DNA from 4 places in the Streptomyces sp. SM18 genome. Region 4 is predicted to be linked to each of the others. Evidence: riboswitches for the same ligand, from Rfam matches in the RefSeq annotation. Region 4 holds a riboswitch; each other region holds the start of a gene.

Region 1 (4,695 bases), 890 kb from region 4:
CCGGTATCGACCCGGCCCGTGTCTCCGCCTCCCGCAACCTGGTCGCCGACATCTACGGCTACTGGCAGAACGCCGAGCCCGGCTACTTCGGGCCGTCCGCCAACTTCAACGGCACCGTCTTCGCCGCACTCGCCCTCGGCGGCGCCGCCACCCAGGCCGGGGCCCCACGCGTCCCGCAGGCCCTGCTCGACCGGCTGGTCACCCGTATCCGGGCCAACCAGCACGACGACGGCGGCTGGAACTACGGCAAGGCCGAGGGCGATCCGGGGCAGCTCGGCACCACCAGCGACATCGACATGACCGGTGCGGCGATGGCCGCGCTGTGCGTCTCCGGCGTCCCGCACACCGACAGCGGCATCACCCGGGCCAAGGCGTTCCTGAAGAGCAAGCTGGTACCGGGCAGCGGTGCCTTCAACGCCATGTTCGGCGTCAACACCGACTCCAACGGCTGGGCGGTCTCCGGTCTGAACGCCTGCGGCATCGACCCGCAGACCGGCGACTTCCTCACGTCGGCCGGCAAGACACCCGTCGACTTCCTGATATCCCAGCAGTTCAACCCGGGCGGCGGCTTCAAGTACCAGCCCTCCGACACCACGCCCTCCGCCTACGCCTCCGTCGACGGGCTGCGTGCCGTGGCGGGCGGCGGCTTCACCGCCGCTCCCCCGGTGCCGGCCACCGCCGGCGCCCCCCGCTGGGTGGCCCAGGGATCCTTCACCTCCGGTACGGCCGCGAAGCTGGCCCTCACCGTCGACGACGGCGCCGGCGGTCTGAAGGTGTGCTCCGTCTCGTTCACGCCGACGGGGACCACGACCACGCTGGGCGCGGTGCTCGACGCGGCGACCGGCTCCGCCACCCCGTCCGGCTGTGTCTCGTCGGTGACCCCGTCGTCCGGGACGGGCACCGTCACCGCGCTCAACGGCAAGGCCAACAGCTCTGCGGGGAGTTGGAAGGCCAGTGCCGACGGTGCGGCCTTCACGACCGCCACCCGGGGCACGGTCGTCCATGCGGGCGACACCCTGGCCCTGCGCTGGGGCGCCTGACCGGCGTCCGGCCGCGCCACCGGGGAAACCCCGTGAGCGGTGGCGGCCGGGTCCCGCAGACGGGGCCCGGCCGCCACCGGTATTCCGTCCCGCCGCACGCGTCCCCCACCGGACGCGGACGTCCCGCGACACGCCGAGCGCCGTCACGGGAGACGGCCCCGCGACCGGCGCGCCGCGCCGCAGGACGCGGGTGCCGGCGCGCCCGTCGCCGTCTCATATTCCGGTCCGGCATGTGAACACCGGCACCCGGTTCGTGATCCGCCCTCTAGGCTGACCGGTGCAGCTGGTTCGCCCTGTCCGCCAGACAGACGCGTCGTAAGAGGGAACCCGGTGGGAATCCGGGACTGCCCCGCAGCGGTGAGTGGGAACGACCGCCGTCATACGCACTGGGTCCGCACGGACCTGGGAAGCGACGGCCAGTAGGTGTCTGCCCCGGCAGACGTGCCCACGAGTCCGAAGACCTGCCCGTTGCCCGTACGCGAACGATCGCGTACGGACATCCCGGTGACCTCGTGGGCGGGTCGGCGTACATACCAGACGGAACCTGCCGCACAAGGCGAGCGAGCGTTCCGTCCGGTTCGTCACCCTTCGCGCCCGTGTCCCGTCTCCGGGATCTCAAGGAGTCATCTCGCGAAGGAGATTTCCGTGACAGCACAGCCCGCAGCCGCGGCAGCGCGCGCCACCGTGTACGGCTACCCCCGCCAAGGCCCCGACCGGGAGCTGAAGAAGGCCGTCGAAGGCTACTGGAAGGGCCGGGTCACCGCCGACGCCCTCCGGGAGACCGCGGCGGAGCTCCGCCGGGCCAACTGGCGGCAGCTCGCCGACGCCGGTGTCCACGAGGTGCCGACCGGCGACTTCTCGTACTACGACCATGTGCTGGACACCAGCGTCATGGTCGGCGCGATCCCCGGGCGGCACCGGGCGGCCGTCGGCGCCGACGCCCTCGACGGCTACTTCGCGATGGCCCGGGGCACCCAGGACGTGGCCCCCCTGGAGATGACCAAGTGGTTCGACACCAACTACCACTACCTGGTGCCCGAGCTGGGTCCGGACACCGTCTTCACGGCCGACTCCTCCAAGCAGGTCACCGAGCTGAAGGAAGCCCTCGCGCTCGGCCTCTCGGCCCGTCCCGTGCTGGTCGGCCCCGTCACCTACCTCCTGCTGGCCAAGCCCGCCCCGGGTGTGGCCGCCGACTTCGAGCCGCTGACCCTCCTGGACCGGCTGCTGCCCGTCTACGCCGAGGTGCTGGCCGACCTGCGGGCCGCCGGCGCCGAGTGGGTCCAGCTCGACGAGCCCGCCCTCGTCCAGGACCGCACCCCGGCCGAGCTGAACGCCGCCGGCCGCGCCTACAGCGACCTGGGCGGCCTCACCGACCGCCCCCAGCTGCTCGTCGCCTCCTACTTCGACCGGCTCGGTGACGCCCTGCCCGTCCTGGCGAAGGCGCCCGTCGAGGGTCTCGCCCTCGACTTCACCGACTCCGCCGCGGCCAACCTCGACGCGCTGGCCGCCGTCGGCGGACTGCCCGGCAAGCGCCTGGTCGCCGGGGTCGTCAACGGCCGCAACATCTGGATCAACGATCTGGAGAAGTCCCTGTCCACCCTGGGGACGCTCCTCGGCCTGGCCGGCCAGGTGGACGTGGCCGCCTCCTGCTCCCTGCTGCACGTCCCGCTCGACGCGGCGGCGGAGCGGGACATCGACCCGCAGATCCTTCGCTGGCTCGCCTTCGCCCGGCAGAAGACCGCCGAGATCGTCACCCTCGCCAGGGGCCTCTCCGAGGGCACCGGCGCCGTCGCCGCCGAACTCGCCGCCAACCGGGCCGACCTGGCCTCCCGCGCCCGGTCCCCGATCACCCGCGACCCCGCCGTACGGGAGCGGGCCGCCGCCGTCACCGACGCGGACGGCCGCCGCTCCCAGCCGTACGCCGAGCGCACCGCCGCCCAGCGCGCCCACCTCGGCCTGCCGCTGCTGCCGACGACCACCATCGGCTCGTTCCCGCAGACCACCGAACTGCGCACCGCCCGCGCCGACCTGCGCGCCGGCCGGATCGACACCGCCGGGTACGAGCAGCGCATCGAGAACGAGATCCGCGACGTCCTCGCCTTCCAGGAGAAGGCCGGTATCGACGTCCTGGTGCACGGCGAGCCCGAACGCAACGACATGGTGCAGTACTTCGCCGAGCAGCTGACGGGCTACCTCGCCACCCAGCACGGCTGGGTCCAGTCCTACGGCACCCGCTACGTCCGCCCGCCGGTCCTCGCCGGTGACATCTCCCGGCCGCACCCGATGACGGTGCGCTGGACCGCGTACGCCAACTCCCTCACCGAACGGCCGGTCAAGGGCATGCTGACCGGCCCGGTCACCATGCTCGCCTGGTCCTTCGTCCGCGACGACCAGCCCCTCGGCGACACCGCCCGCCAGGTGGCCCTGGCCCTGCGCGACGAGGTCGGTGACCTGGAGGCGGCCGGGACGTCGGTCATCCAGGTGGACGAGCCCGCCCTGCGCGAGACGCTGCCCCTGCGCGCCGCCGACCGCCCCGCCTACCTGGACTGGGCCACCGAGGCGTTCCGTCTCACCACCGCCGGGGTGCGGCCGGACACCCAGATCCACACGCACATGTGCTACGCCGAGTTCGGGGACATCGTCCAGGCCATCGACGACCTCGACGCCGACGTCATCAGCCTGGAGGCCGCCCGCTCGCACATGCAGGTCGCCCGCGAACTGGCCGCCCACGGCTACCCGCGTGAGGCCGGCCCCGGCGTCTACGACATCCACTCCCCCCGCGTCCCGAGCACCGAGGAGGCGGCCGCCCTGCTCCGGAAGGGACTTGAGGCCATCCCGGCCGAACGCCTCTGGGTCAACCCGGACTGCGGCCTGAAGACCCGCGCCTGGCCCGAGACCCGCGCCTCCCTGGAGAACCTGGTCGCCGCCGCCCGCACCGTACGGGCGGAACTCGCCTAGACGGGAAGGGGCGGGGAGGCCACCACGGCCTCCCCGCCCCGGCCTTTCCCCCGGTCACACGCCTGTACGGCCGTGGCCGACCGGCACGTGGGACCGTCCGGTGGCCTATCTTGACCCGCATGACGTCATACACGATCGGCCAGGCGGCACGGCTGCTCGGCGTGAGTCCGGACACCGCGCGACGGTGGGCGGACGCGGGCAGGGTAGCGACCCATCGCGACGAGGGCGGGCGCCGGCTCGTGGACGGCAAGGACCTGGCCGCCTTCTCCGTCGAACTCGCCCAGGGCGGGCACGGACAGCCCGACGTCCCCTCCTCCACGTCGGTACGCAACGCCTTCCCCGGCATCGTCACCGCCGTCCAGCTCGGTGACGTGGCCGCCCAGGTGGAGATCCAGGCCGGACCGCACCGGCTGGTGTCGCTGCTCACCCGCGAGGCGGTGGAGGAACTGGGGCTGGAGGTCGGCATGGAGGCCACCGCCCGGGTGAAGTCGACGAACGTGCACGTCGACCGGGTGTGACGGGCGGCCGGCCCGCGCGGCCCGGTCAACCGGGCGGCCGGGCGTGCGGGGACGGTGGACCGGGCGCCGACGGACGCCCCGCTCACCGGAAGCCGACGGCCACCCCGCTCACCCGGCGCCGCTCCCCGCGAGGTAGCCGCCGTCCACCCGCACCGCGTCGATGCCGCTGACGTACCGCG
Region 2 (4,695 bases), 2.5 Mb from region 4:
GTACGGAAGCGGTGCTCGTGGGCGTACGCCTGCCGGTACAGGTCCTCCAGGAACTCCCACCGGTAGCGGCGGAGGGGCGCCTCCTCGTAGTAGTCGTTCTCCACGAGGTGGTCGATCTTCTCCTTCAGCGACCCGAACACCACCGTGTTCGGGTTGACGTGCTGGAGGAAGTACTGGCGGACGGCCTCGCGGTCCTTGTCGAACTGGATGGCGCCGTCGCAGTCGTACAGGTTCAGCATGGCGTTCAGCGCGTGGTAGTCCTTGCGCGTGCCGACCGACTCGCGCCGGCCCGTGGCGGCCGTGGTGAGGGCGTTCATGCCGCCTGCCGCCCCGCCGTCGATGAGTGTCGTGTCCAAAACTCTCGTAGCCCTTCCCTTACGGCGCGGACGTCTCGGTCCGTGCCCAGCAGTTCGAATCGGTACAGCTCCGGGACCCCGCACTTCGCCGAGATCACCCGGCCGGCCAGGCAGTAGTCCGCGCCGAAGTTGGTGTTGCCGGAGGCGATGACCCCCCGCAGCAGCGCCCGGTTGGCCTCGACGTTCAGAAAGCGGATCACCTGTTTGGGGACCGCGCCCGCGCGCTCGCCCCCGCCGTAGGTCGGCACGACGAGCACATAGGGCTCGGTGACCAGGGGCATGCCGTCACGGCGGGGATGCAGGGGGATCCGGGTGGCGGGCAGGCCCAGCTTCTCCACGAAGCGCCTGGTGTTCTCCGAGACGCTGGAGAAATACACGAGACCGCTCATCGGCGCCGTCTCCTCTCACTCGTTCCCGTGTCCGTCCGAGGACCGGGAGGGGAGGAGCGGGCGGCGCGTACGGCTGGGGGCCGGATGGTGAACGGACAAGCCTCACCCGGCGCCGCGCGTCTGCCACCTGGCCCTCCCTCGGGGCCTCGGAGCGCGCACACCGCGGTCCGGCGTGCGCACCGGTGGCAGGTCTTCGGACTCGCGGGCCCGTCGCGCCGGACAACGCCGTACGCGACTCCTACTGGCCGTCGCTTCCCGGGCCCGGTTTCCAGGCCCAGTGCGTGTGACGGCGGTCGTTCCCACTCACCGCTGCGGGGCAGTCCCGGTCTTTCACCGGGTTCCCTCTTGCGACGCCGGGCACAGACGTACCCGGCGAACCACCAGCACCAACAACACTACATCTAGAAGCTGGCGCGTGGTGAACACCCCAGATGTTGTGTCGCAGGCGATAGTTAGGTATACCTAAGCATTGCTTCGGCCGGAGGCGGAGGGGTCCTGCGACGTGCGTGACGTGCGCGGCGTGCGTCGTGCCCCGATGACGGAGCGCACCTGGTGCGCGCGTCGGTGCATCTCCGTGACCAGGGCCGGGCGGGACGGCGGAGGGCCGGAGGCCGAGGGCTCCTCCTGAGCCCCTGGCGGAGTTCCGCCGCCGAGCGCCTCGGCCACGGAATCCAGGAACGCGCCCACGTCGATCAGCGTGTCGCGCAGCATCCGCAACCTGGCGGTCTGACTGCCGAGCTGTCTGCGCATGGCCAGCAGATTCTCGTATTCCTTCTCGGACACGGCGACCATGGGCTCGCCGTCCACGACGACCTTTCGCGGTTTACCACGCACCGGTGGGTCCCCTTCCCGCCTCGTTCACGACGGTGCTGTGGGACGGGCGGGGACGTCTGTGGCGTCCCGGCCCCTGGACGGTTCGGTACGGAGCCGGGCAGCTCATGCCGTACGGTGCGGGGCGGCCGCGGCGGGCCGGCCGTCGCGGGCGAAGGTCCGGGCGGGCGCCGCTACTTTCGCAACACGCCGTAGGTGCGGTACGTGCTGCCGTGGGCCGTGCTGTCACGGACATCTCCTTCGCGAGCGACTCCTCGGAATCCCGGCGACGGGACACGGGCGCGAAGGGGTGACGAACCGGACGGCCACGACGCCGCGCGGCACGGGCACGGTCGTTCCGTCTGGTGTGTACGCCGACCCGCCCACGAGGTCACCGAGATGTCCGCGCACGGAAGGACCCGCACGCGGGCAGGTGGCAGGTCTTCGGACTCGTGGGCACGTCTGCCGGGGCAGACACCTACTGGCCGTCGCTTCCCAGGTCCGTGCGGACCCAGTGCGTATGACGGCGGTCGTTCCCACTCACCGCTGCGGGGCAGTCCCGGATTCCCACCGGGTTCCCTCTTACGACGCGTCTGTCTGGCGGACAGGGCGGACCAACTGCTGCGGCCAGCCTACGGGGTGGTGCCGCGAAGGGAGGAGAGCCGCCCGGCATCCGCGGCAGAGGCGGGCGCGCCGGCACCGGAACGCGGAGGGGCGGGAAGCGCCGCCCGCGCGCTCCCCGCCCCTCCGCCGTGCTGCCGCGGGGACCCTCACCCCCACGGCGGTGCGGGCCCACCGGCCCGCGTCGTACCAGGCCCTCAGCCCTGGTAGTAGGTGTGGAACCCCCTGCCGGTCTTCCGGCCCAGCAGTCCTGCCTCCACCATGCGCTGGAGCAGCGGCGGCGGCGCGTAGAGGGATTCACGGAACTCGTCGTAGAGGGACTCCGCGATGGAGGCGACGGTGTCCAGGCCGATCAGGTCGGCGAGTTCGAGCGGGCCCATGGGGTGGGCGCAGCCGAGCTTCATGCCCGTGTCGATGTCCTCCGCGGTGGCGAAACCGGATTCCGCCATGCGGACGGCGGAAAGGAGGTAGGGGACGAGCAGGGCATTGACCACGAAGCCCGCACGGTCCTGGGAACGGACGGCCTTCTTGCCGAGCGTGCGGACGACGAAGTCCTCGACCAGGGCCGTGGTCCCGGCCGAGGTGTGCAGCGAGGGCACCACCTCGACCAGCGGCAGCACCGGCACCGGGTTGAAGAAGTGCAGGCCGATCACCCGGTCGGCGCGGGCGGTCGCCATGCCGAGCCGCATGACGGGCAGGGAGGACGTGTTGGTGGCGAGAACCGCGGCCGGGTCTTCGACGATCTTGTCGAGGGCGGCGAAGACCTCGGTCTTGGCGTCCCGGTTCTCGACCACGGCCTCGACGACGAGCTGGCGGTCGGCGAGACCGTCCAGACCGCTGGTGAAGACGAGCCGCGCGAGCGCGGCCTCGGAGGCCTCCCGGCTCAGCTTGCCCCGTCGAACGGCGCGGTCCAGCGAGGCGGCCACGCGGTCCCGGGCGGCACGCGCCGCGACCGCGTCCACCTCGCACACCACCGTGTCCACCCCGGACCGGGCGCACACCTCGGCGATCCCCGCACCCATCTGCCCGCCGCCGACCACACCGACGCGTGCGACGCCCGCGCTCATGCCCGCACCTCCGGGTGGCGCACGAGGTGGCGGCTGTAGGCGTCCGGGGTGAAGAAGAGCGGCAACTCGCGGCCCAGGGCGGTGCGTTCGAAAAGGGCGCGGACGTCGTCCACATGTGCGCGCGGGTGCTCCGCGCGGAGTGCGGTGACCTCACGGTCGAGCAGCTCCGTCACGGTCTCCCGGTCGGTGACCCGGTGCCGTAGCCACTGCCAGATCTGCGCGCGGGCGATCTCGGCGGTGGCCGCGTCCGCCGCCAGCCCGTCGAGCACGACCGCACCCCGACCGCGCAGCCAGGCGGCCTGGTACCGCAGCGTGACGGAGACGCAGGCGCGCACCTCGTCCGGGGTGGCCGGGCCGCTGATCCGGCGTACGGACAGCAGGTCGGCCGCGGTGACCTCCACATCGTCGCGTGTGCGGTCGAGTTGGTGGGGGCGTTCGCCCAGGACCCTGTCGAAGATGTCACGGCAGACGGGGACCAGTGCGGGACGAGCCACCTGGGACCCGTCGAAACCGTCCTCCGCCTCCCGCTCCTTGTCCAGCCGGACCGTGGCGGACACCGCTTCGCCCGCCGCCGGGTCCTCGCCCGGGTCCTGGGCGGCCGTCCCGCCGACGGCGTGGGCGCCGCGCCGGTGGCAGGTGCGGACGAGGAGTTCCGCGCGGGCCCGCAGGAAGGGCGCGGTCGTCGTCACCCTCGCGCGGTCGGGGAGGAGGAAGTCGGAACGGTGGCCGAAGGTCTTGATCAGGCTGAACAGGTAGTCCCGGTGCCCCACGCCCAGCCCCGCGCTGTGCTCACGCAGTTCGTAGAGGATCTCCTCCATCTCGAAGGCGGCGGTGATCGTCTCGATGAGGACGGTGGCGCGGACCGTGCCACGGGGGATGCCGAGCAGCTCCTGGGCGAGCAGGAAGACCTCGTTCCACAACCGCGCCTCGTAGCGGTTCTCCAGCTTGGGCAGCGAGAAGTACGGGCCGTGTCCGGCGTCGATCTGCCGCTGGGCGCAGTGGAAGAAGAAGAGGCCGAAGTCGACGAGCGCGGCGGGCACCGGGCGGCCGTCGTACTCCAGGTGCTCCTCGTCCAGGTGCCAGCCGCGCGGGCGGACCACGACGGTGGGGAGCCGGTGTCCCTGACCCTCCCGCGTGGTGCGGCCGATGCGCCGCTCGACGGCGTCGAGCAGGGTGAGCTGACCGCCGACGACGTTGTCCCACAGGGGCGCGGTGGCGTCCTCGAAGTCCGCCGTCCACACCTGGGCACCGGAGTCGAGCGCGGCCAGGGCCGTCCGGCGGTCGGGCGGGGCGGTGATCTCCACGCGGCGGTCGGTCAGTCCCGGCGCGGGCGGTGCCACCCGCCAGGTGGGGTCGTCGCGTACGGCGGAGGTGACCATGGGGAAGTCGAGAGGCGAGCCCGACGCCAGTCGCTGTGCCTGCCGGCGGCGTTCCTTCATCAGATCCCGCCGA
Region 3 (4,695 bases), 2.5 Mb from region 4:
CGGCACCCGCGTCCTGACCGACGGCAAGGTCGGCGGTGAGCCCACCGGCCGCTACCTGCACCGCCCCACCGGCCGCTGAGCGGACCGGGCGGACACGAACCGCGGTGGCGGACGGAGCCGCTCCGCCACCGCGCCCCACCGAGCGGCCATGAAGGAGGACGAAGCGTGAGATCCGCGCTGTACGTGCCGGGGGACCGTCCGGACATGCTGGCGAAGGCCCTCGGGAGAGGCGCCGACGCCGTGATCGTGGACCTGGAGGACGGTGTCGCCCCGGCGGCGAAGGAGTACGCGCGGACCACCGCCGCCCGATGGCTGGGGGAACTGCCGCCGTCCGGGTCCCGGTCGGGCACGGAGATCTGGGTCCGGATCAATCCCGGCGGCCCGGGACTTCTCGACGCCCGCGCGGTGGCCCTTCCCGCTGTCGCCGGGATCGTGGTGGCCAAGGCCGAGCACGTCGACGACCTCGCCGCCGTGGCCGGCGAACTGGCCTCGGCCCCCTGGATCGCGCTCTGCCCCCTCCTGGAGAGCGCGGCCGCCCTGCTGGCCGCGCCGCTGATGGCCCGAGCGCCACGGGTGACGAGAATGCAGCTCGGTGAGGCGGACTTCTGCGCCGACACGGGCATCGTCCCCGGGCCGGACGAGAGGGAGCTGCTGTGGCCCAGGACGCAGCTCACCCTGGTGAGCGCGGCCGCCCGGCTGGCACCGCCGCTCGGCCCGGTCAGCACCGACTTCCGTGACCTCGGCGCCCTGCGCCGCTCCACCACCGCCCTCAAGCGCCTCGGCTTCGGCGGCCGGACCTGCATCCACCCTGCCCAACTCGCCGTCGTCAACGAGGTGTTCACCCCGTCCACCAGTGAACTCGACCGGGCCCGCGCACTGGTCGAGCGATTCGAGAGCGCAGGCTCGGGCGTGGCTCAGGACGAGTCCGGCCGCATGATCGACGAGGCGGTGGTGCGCGGCGCCCGGCGCGTCCTGGCGGCGGCGCGGGAGGCCGGCGCGCACTGAGCCCGCGCGCCCTCCCCAGGGACGCGCGTGTGAGACTGCGTACCATGACCGCACAGCAGCGCCGGATCCTCGTCATCGGTATCGGAGCGGGCGACCCGGACCACCTGACCCTCGCCGCGGTGAAGGCCATGCGGCGCACCGACGTCTTCTTCGTCGTCGGGAAGGGGCCCGAGAAGGCGTCACTCACGGACCTGCGGCTCCGCATGCTGGACGAGCACGCGCGGATGCCCTACCGCGTCGTGGAGACCGACGACCCGAGCCGGGACAGGCGCCCGATGGGGCGCGGTGACTACACCCTGGCCGTCGACGACTGGCGTACCCGTCGCGCGGACCTCTTCGAGGCCATGCTGCGTGACGAGATGACGGCCGAGGAGACCGGTGCCTTCCTCGTGTGGGGCGACCCGTCCCTGTACGACAGCACGCTCGGCATCCTGGCCGACATCGAGGCGCGTGGCACCGTCTCGCCGGACGTCGAGGTCGTTCCCGGCATCAGCAGCGTCTCCTCGCTCGCCGCCCGGCACCGCATCCCCCTCAACCAGGTCGGCCGGCCGGTGCACATCACTCCCGCCCGGCGGCTCTTCGACGTCGGCCAGAACGACGACGGCGACATCGTCGTCATGCTCGACGCACACGAGTCGTTCTCCCGGATCGAGGGGGAGGGCGTCTGGATCTACTGGGGGGCGTACCTCGGTACGCCCGACGAACTGCTGGTCGCGGGACCGCTGCGGGACGTGGCGGACCGGATCAGGCGGTTGCGGGCCGAGGCGCGGAGCCGGCACGGCTGGATCATGGACACGTACCTGCTGCGGCTCGCGGACGCGGGGACCGGACCGACGGCACCGGTGACACCCGGGGAGCCGGGCGGCGACGCGTAGGACAAGCTCCGGCACCTGCCGCGGTACGGCCCCGTCCGGCTGACCTGACGGACCCTGACACGGGTGCTGGATTTACTAGGACGTCCAACTATAGAGTGGCGGGTACAAGGCCCGCGGTGCAGGGAAGCCGGTGTGATTCCGGCACGGTCCCGCCACTGTGACCGGGGAGTACGCCGTCGAGCAGGACGCCACTGACGAGCAGGATGTCGGGAAGGCGGACGGCGCACGCTGATCCGGGAGTCAGGATACCGGCCGCGGGACGTTCCGTGTTGTCCACGAGGATGGAGCTGACACGCATGGCACAGGTGTGTACCCACGACCCTGGTGAGCCCGCCGTCTGACGGGACTTCGGCCCTATGCGATCTCGCGCCCCCCGGCGCCCGTACGCCACCCGCGTACGTGTGCGGGCTCGGCGCGCCGTCCCCGGATCCCTCCTGACGAGAGCAGGCAGTCATGGTCCGCGAGCAGGAACGCGCCTCCGTGCGCGAGTTGACCCACTTCATCGGCGGCAAGCACACCCCGGGAACCTCGGGGGCCCACGGCGAGGTGTACGACCCGAACACCGGCGAGATCCAGGCCCTCGTGCCCCTCGCCGACCGCACCGAGACGGAGGCGGCCGTCGCCGACGCCGTCCGCGCCCAACGCGAGTGGGGCGGGTGGAACCCGCAGCGGCGCGCCCGCGTCCTGACGCGGTTCCTCCAGCTCGTCGAGGGCGAGAAGGACGCGCTGGCCCGGCTGCTGTCTGCCGAGCACGGCAAGACGGTCGCCGACGCACACGGTGACATCCAGCGTGGTCTGGAGGTGGTCGAGTTCGCGGCGGGGATCCCGCACCTGCTCAAGGGCGAGTTCACCGACAACGCCGGCACCGGCATCGACGTCCACTCGCTTCGCGCCCCGCTCGGCGTGGTCGCCGGCATCACCCCGTTCAACTTCCCGGCGATGATCCCCCTGTGGAAGGCCGCACCCGCACTCGCCTGCGGCAACGCCTTCATCCTCAAGCCGTCCGAGCGCGACCCGTCGGTTCCGCTGCGGCTCGCCGAACTCTTCCTGGAGGCGGGCCTGCCGCCCGGCGTCCTGAACGTGGTCAACGGGGCCCGCGAGGCCGTCGACACCCTCCTGGAAGACCCGCGGGTGGCGGCCCTCGGCTTCGTCGGCTCGACACCGGTCGCGGCGCACGTCTACGCCACGGCCGCCGCCCACGGCAAGCGCGCCCAGTGCTTCGGCGGGGCGAAGAACCACATGATCGTGATGCCGGACGCCGACCTGGACCAGGCGGTGGACGCCCTGATCGGCGCCGGGTACGGCTCGGCCGGCGAGCGCTGCATGGCGATCTCCGTCGCGGTCCCGGTCGGCGAGGACACCGCCGACGCCCTCGTGGCCCGGCTCAAGGAGCGCATCGGCACCCTGCGGATCGGGCGCGGCGACGACCCCGACGCCGACTTCGGCCCCCTGATCGGCCCGGACGCCGTCGACCGGGTCCGCTCCTACGTCGGCCTCGGAGTCGAAGAGGGCGCCGAACTCGTCGTGGACGGGAGGGACTTCGTCCTGCCGGGTCATGAGAACGGGTTCTTCGCCGGAGCCTCCCTCTTCGACCGGGTGACCCCTTCCATGCGGATCTACCAGGAGGAGATCTTCGGCCCGGTGCTCTCCGTCGTACGCGCCGCCGACTACGAGGAGGCCCTGCGCCTGCCCAGCGAGCACGTCTACGGCAACGGCGTCGCGATCTTCACCCGCGACGGGGACACCGCCCGGGACTTCACCCGGCGGGTGGACACCGGCATGGTCGGCGTCAACGTGCCCATCCCGGTGCCGGTGGCCTACCACACCTTCGGCGGCTGGAAGCGCTCCGGCTTCGGCGACCTCAACCAGCACGGGCCCGACGCGATCCGCTTCTACACCCGTACGAAGACGGTCACCTCCCGCTGGCCCGCGGGTCTGCGCGAGGGCGCCAGTTTCACGATCCCCACGATGGGCTGAGCGGCCATGACCAGCACCCTGCTCACCGAGGACCAGCAGGCCCTCGTGGAGACCACCCTCGACTTCGCCCAGGACCACCTCGCCCCGCACGCCCTCGACTGGGACCGCGACAAGCACTTCCCGGTGGACGTACTGCGCAAGGCGGCCGGGCTCGGTCTCGGTGGCGTCTACGTCCGCGAGGAGTCCGGCGGTCAGGGGCTCACCCGGGCCGACGGCGTCCTCGTGTTCGAGTCCCTCGCCTCCGGCTGTCCGTCCATCGCCGGATACCTCTCCATCCACAACATGGTCGCCTGGATGGTCGACCACTACGGCGGCGACGCCCAGCGCGAGCGGTGGCTGCCGCGTCTGTGCGCCATGGAGGACCTCGCCAGCTACTGCCTGACCGAGCCGGGCGCGGGCTCGGACGCGGCGGCCCTGACGAGCCGCGCCGTCCGGGACGGCGACGGCTGGGAGCTCACCGGGGTCAAGCAGTTCATCTCCGGCGCCGGGGCCGCCCAGGTGTACGTCGTGATGGCCCGCACCGGCGGCGAGGGCGCCGGCGGGGTGTCCGCGTTCGTCGTCGACAGGGACGATCCCGGCGTCACCTTCGGGCCGAACGAGCGGAAGATGGGATGGAACGCCCAGCCCACGCGCCAGGTGGTCCTGGACGGGGTCCGCCTGCCCGCCGACCGGCTCCTCGGCCGGGAGGGCGAGGGCTTCCGGATGGCCATGAGCGGCCTCAACGGCGGGCGTCTCGGCATCGCCGCCTGCTCCCTGGGCGGTGCCCGCAGCAGCCTGGACCGCAGCCTGACCCATCTGGCCGACCGCGAGGCGTTCGGCATGAGGCTCCTCGACGCCC
Region 4 (4,695 bases):
CCACGCGGTCCAGGAAGGTCACCGCGGTGCGGACGGTGGCGTCCAGCCGCTCCCAGTCCATCGAACCGCCGGAGACGAAGGCGCCCAGGTTGACCGAGCCCAGGTTGCAGACCGCGGTCTCGCCGTCGTCGGTGACTTCGAGGATCTCGGTGCACAGGTTCGAGGAGTGGATGACGCGGCCCGGCTCGGCGGTCTGGTTCGCGGTCCGGTTGGAGGCGTCCTTGAACGTCATCCAGCCCTGGCCGGTCTGCGCGAGGGTGCGCATCATCCGGCCGTACAGCTCGCGCGCCGGCATCGTCTTGCGGGCCAGGCCCCTGGCCTCGGCCGCCCGGTAGGCCGCGTCGAACGCGTCGCCCCACAGGTCCACCAGCTCGGGCGCGTCGGCGGGGGAGAACAGCGACCACTCGGTGTCCGCGTCCACCCGGCGCATGAACTCGTCCGGGATCCAGTGCGCCAGGTTGAGGTTGTGCGTACGCCGCTGGTCCTCGCCCGTGTTGTCGCGGAGCTCCAGGAACTCCTCGATGTCCGCGTGCCAGGTCTCCAGGTAGACGGCGGCGGCCCCCTTGCGCCGGCCGCCCTGGTTGACCGCGGCGACCGAGGCGTCCAGCGTCTTCAGGAACGGCACGATGCCGTTGGAGTGCCCGTTGGTGCCCCGGATCAGCGAACCCCGGGCGCGGATGCGGGAGTAGGACAGACCGATGCCGCCCGCGTGCTTGGACAGCCGCGCCACCTGGTGGTAGCGGTCGTAGATCGAGTCCAGTTCGTCCTTCGGGGAGTCCAGCAGGTAGCAGGAGGACATCTGCGGGTGCCGGGTGCCGGAGTTGAAGAGCGTGGGGGAGGAGGGGAGGTAGTCCAGCCGGCTCATCAGCCCGTAGAGCGCGGCGACCTCGTCCAGCGCCCGCGCCGACTCGTCCTCGGCGAGGCCCGACGCGACGCGCAGCATGAAGTGCTGCGGGGTCTCGACGACCTGGCGGGTGTGCGGGTGGCGCAGCAGGTAGCGGCTGTGCAGGGTGCGCAGACCGAAGTAGCCGAAGCGGTCGTCCGCCCCGTCGGCCAGCGTCCGCTCCACGAGCGCGTCGAGCGCCTCGGCGTGCAGTGCGACGAAGGCGGCGGTGCGGTCGGCGATCAGGCCCTCGCGGTGCCCCACGGCGACCGAGGCGGAGAAGGAGGTCGCGCCCTGGCCGGCGGCCTCGTCGGCGATCGAGAGGGTCAGCAGCCGGGCGGCGAGCCGGGAGTACGCGGGGTCCTCCGAGATCAGGCCCGCGGCGGCCTCGGTGGCCAGCGAACGCAGCTCGGCCGCGTCCGAGCGGGCGTTGCGCCCGCGCAACGCGGCGGCGGCGACCCGTCCGGGGTCGGTGTCGGGCAGATCGACGGTGAGTTCGGTCAGGGTCCGCAGCAGGGCGGTCCCGGGTCCGTCGTTCGTGGCTTCCCCGGACGTGGCGGACACAGCGGATTCGGCGGCTGAAACCGGATCGGCGGGCGCGATGGTCACTGGGCATTCCCTCGCTCGGCAGGGGCCCGCGGGAGGAGGGGAGCCGGGCAGGGGGCGGCCGGGGCGGGCAGCACCGTGTACGGCGTCCACCGGCCTATCCGCGAGGCCCGGACGTCTGGCGTCCGGGTCGGTCGATCCGGACGCGCTGTCGGCAGGTCGTCGGACTTGTGGGTAGCACAGATGTGCACCGATCACACCGTTGCGGGACAGTTCCGGATTCGCACCGGATTCCCCTGCGGCGACAGCGAGCACGAGCATACATGTGGGGGCCGCCCGATCGGGCGGCCCCCACATGTTGTGTCGTACGCGAGGGTTGCCCGGTCAGAGATCCAGGCGGAAGGTGAGGAGCGGGACCGCCGGAATGGGGGTCCAGTCCCGCTCCGGGGTCCGTGTGAAGCCCAGTCGGAGGTAGATGCGGTGGGCGGCCCGCATGGTGGTCTGCGTGGACAGGACGAGCCCGGAGAGCCCCTCTGTCGCGCGGGCCCGGTCGACGCAGGCACGGACGAGCGCCTCGCCCACGCCGCGTCCACGCGCCTCGGGGGTGACGGCGAGCATACGCATTTCGGCCTCCCCCTCGCGGGCGATGTCGGCCCAGGGGGTGCCCGCCGTGACGTAGGTGACACCGCCCAGCAGCCGGCCCTCGCCGTCGGTCGCGACGAGGACGTCGGCCTCGGCGGCCCGGCGGGCGACGGCGCGGAGCTCCGCCAGATACGGGTCCTCGGTGCCGAAGTCCAGCAACCCGTCCCCGAGGTAGGCCTCGGCGGTGATGTCGCCCAGGGCGGTGTGCTGGGCGGGGCGCACGGGTCCGATCGTCAGGTCCATGGCGGGCCAGTGTGCCGCGGCGGCGGGGCGGGCGCACGGGGTTTTCGGGCGGCGGGGCACCCCGCCCCGGACACCGCCGTACCGGGTCCGGCCCGGCGGTGCCCCGCGGTGGGTCAGCGGCCGCCCGGGGCGCCCACCGTGGCCGGCGGGAGCTCCGCCCGTACGCCCGGGGCGCCCGCGTCCGCCGTGTAGTCGGCCGGCGAGGTCTCGTCGGCACCGGCCGGGGCCTTCAGCGCGTTCAGGACGACCGTCAGCACGACCACCACGAGCACGTTCAGGACGAACGCGGTGAGGCCGATGTAGCCGATCTCTCCGAGGCCCGGGATCTCCTTCGAGGAGCCGCCGAAGTGCTTCTGGGTCGGGCTGGCCACGCCGTAGGCGGCCACGGTGCCGTAGACCATGCCGACCGCCCAGCCGGCGATCAGCGCCCAGCGGTGGAACCAGCGGGTGAACAGGCCGCCCACCAGGGCCGGCATCGTCTGGAGGATCCAGATCCCGCCGAGCAGCTGGAAGTTGATCGCGACCGTCTTGTCCATGGTGAGGACGAAGGCGAGCGCGCCGACCTTGACCAGCAGCGAGACCAGCTTGGAGACCCTCGTCTCCTGCTCGGGTGTCGCGCCGGGCCTGAGGAAGTCCTTGTAGATGTTGCGGGTGAAGAGGTTCGCGGCGGCGATCGACATGATCGCGGCGGGCACCAGGGCCCCGATGCCGATGGCGGCGAAGGCCACACCGGCGAACCAGTCCGGGAACATGGTCTCGAACAGCTGCGGGATGGCGAGCTGCCCGTTGTCCACCTTGATGCCGGCGGCGATCGCCATGAAGCCGAGCAGGGCCAGCAGACCCAGCATCAGCGAATACAGCGGCAGGATCGTGGTGTTGCGCCGGATCACCTCACGGCTGCGGCTGGAGAGCGTCGCCGTGATGGAGTGCGGGTACATGAAGAGCGCCAGCGCCGAACCCAGGGCCAGCGTGGCGTAACCCCACTGACCGGCGGCGCCGGGCGCCAGTCCCGCCACCGGTTTGCCGGCCGCCTCGTTCTTCTGCGCGAACGCCTCGCTCGCCTTGCTGAAGATCTCGTCGAAGCCGCCGAGCTTGATCGGGATGTAGATGATGGCCACGGCGATGACCAGGTAGATCAGCCCGTCCTTGACGAACGCGATGAGCGCCGGGGCGCGCAGCCCGGAGGAGTAGGTGTACGCGGCGAGGACGGCGAAGGCGATGAGCAGCGGCAGGTCCTTGACGAACCAGTGCGTGGTCTCGCCGCCGCCGACGCCCATGACGTCCAGGACGGCCTGGATGCCGACCAGTTGGAGGGCGATGTAGGGCATCGTGGCGAGGATGCCGGTCACGGCGACCGCCAGGGACAGGCCCTTGGAGCCGAAGCGGCCGCGGACGAAGTCCGAGGTGGTGACGTATCCGTGCTTGTGCGAGACCGACCAGAGCCGCGGCAGGAAGGTGAAGACGAGCGGGTAGACGAGGATCGTGTAGGGGACGGCGAAGAAGCCCGCCGCGCCCGCCGCGTAGATGGCCGCGGGGACCGCGACGAAGGTGTACGCCGTGTAGAGGTCGCCGCCGAGCAGGAACCAGGTGACCCAGGTGCCGAACGACCGTCCGCCCAGGCCCCATTCGTCGAGGGTCGCCTCGTTCTCGGCCCGGCGCCAGCGCGCGGCCAGGAAGCCCATGACCGTGACGGCCGCGAAGAAGAAGATGAAGACGGCGAGTGCCACGCCGTTCACGCCGTCCTTCATGCCGACGCACCCCCCTTGCGGGCGCGCTGGTCACGCTGCCACAGCTTGTACGCGGTCATGGTGAGCGCGGTCGAGATGAGCACCCAGAGCATCTGGTACCAGTAGAAGAACGGGATGCCGATGAAGGTGGGGTCGACCTTCGCGTAGGAACTCACCCAGAGCATCGCGACGAACGGCGCGAGCAGGCAGAGCCCGATGACCACTCTCATGGGTGTCACGGTCGGTCGTTTCGCATCGGTGTCTTCCGGCATGTGGCGACTCCGTCCCCTCGCTGATCACCTGTTGTCATGCGCATGAAATCTAGGGGAGGTGTCCGGTCACCGTCACCCCCTGTCCGCATTGCGGTCGCGCAACGGCGGGTGCCGCCGGTCACCCCCTCCCGCGCCCGCCCGGCCCCGTCGGCGACGGTGAGGTGTCGGAGAGGATCACGGACGTGGCGGCCCGGCGGTTCACACCGGGACGGGTTCATCGCCCGGACGGAGGACGTGGCGGCGGCGGGGTTGACGCGCGAACCGCGAACAGGCCCCCCGCCGCGGCCCGGTGACACGCCTCCGGCCGCGTTCGCACCCCGGTCTCCCGGCCGGTGACACGCCTCCGCCCCCGGTCCGTCGAGGGCCGGGGGCGGAGAGGGAG

The links. Region 4 has a riboswitch for cobalamin ahead of B9S64_RS22230 (ribonucleoside-diphosphate reductase subunit alpha). Riboswitches for the same ligand answer to the same signal wherever they lie in the genome.
Region 1: linked by a shared signal. The riboswitch ahead of metE (5-methyltetrahydropteroyltriglutamate--homocysteine S-methyltransferase) and the one ahead of B9S64_RS22230 (ribonucleoside-diphosphate reductase subunit alpha) in region 4 are both predicted to bind cobalamin.
Region 2: linked by a shared signal. The riboswitch ahead of nrdI (class Ib ribonucleoside-diphosphate reductase assembly flavoprotein NrdI) and the one ahead of B9S64_RS22230 (ribonucleoside-diphosphate reductase subunit alpha) in region 4 are both predicted to bind cobalamin.
Region 3: linked by a shared signal. The riboswitch ahead of B9S64_RS32775 (CoA-acylating methylmalonate-semialdehyde dehydrogenase) and the one ahead of B9S64_RS22230 (ribonucleoside-diphosphate reductase subunit alpha) in region 4 are both predicted to bind cobalamin.

Annotation. Positions count from the first base shown of each region.
Region 1 is NZ_CP029342.1:5,778,361-5,783,055, reverse strand. It holds gene B9S64_RS25920 (hypothetical protein) at 1-1,040, shown strand, start outside; cobalamin riboswitch at 1,308-1,524, shown strand; gene metE (5-methyltetrahydropteroyltriglutamate--homocysteine S-methyltransferase) at 1,686-3,998, shown strand; gene B9S64_RS25910 (molybdopterin-binding protein) at 4,118-4,516, shown strand; gene B9S64_RS25905 (molybdopterin-dependent oxidoreductase) at 4,625-4,695, opposite strand, start outside.
Region 2 is NZ_CP029342.1:7,425,678-7,430,372, forward strand. It holds gene nrdE (class 1b ribonucleoside-diphosphate reductase subunit alpha) at 1-317, opposite strand, end outside; gene nrdI (class Ib ribonucleoside-diphosphate reductase assembly flavoprotein NrdI) at 314-745, opposite strand; cobalamin riboswitch at 912-1,142, opposite strand; gene B9S64_RS32840 (hypothetical protein) at 1,208-1,579, opposite strand; cobalamin riboswitch at 1,987-2,174, opposite strand; gene B9S64_RS32845 (3-hydroxybutyryl-CoA dehydrogenase) at 2,374-3,243, opposite strand; gene B9S64_RS32850 (malate synthase) at 3,240-4,695, opposite strand, start outside.
Region 3 is NZ_CP029342.1:7,408,490-7,413,184, forward strand. It holds gene B9S64_RS32760 (dihydroorotase family protein) at 1-79, shown strand, start outside; gene B9S64_RS32765 (CoA ester lyase) at 166-1,005, shown strand; gene cobF (precorrin-6A synthase (deacetylating)) at 1,050-1,880, shown strand; cobalamin riboswitch at 1,971-2,152, shown strand; gene B9S64_RS32775 (CoA-acylating methylmalonate-semialdehyde dehydrogenase) at 2,334-3,857, shown strand; gene B9S64_RS32780 (acyl-CoA dehydrogenase family protein) at 3,864-4,695, shown strand, end outside.
Region 4 is NZ_CP029342.1:4,883,973-4,888,667, forward strand. It holds gene B9S64_RS22230 (ribonucleoside-diphosphate reductase subunit alpha) at 1-1,492, opposite strand, end outside; cobalamin riboswitch at 1,625-1,763, opposite strand; gene B9S64_RS22235 (GNAT family N-acetyltransferase) at 1,814-2,314, opposite strand; gene mctP (monocarboxylate uptake permease MctP) at 2,428-4,062, opposite strand; gene B9S64_RS22245 (DUF3311 domain-containing protein) at 4,059-4,271, opposite strand.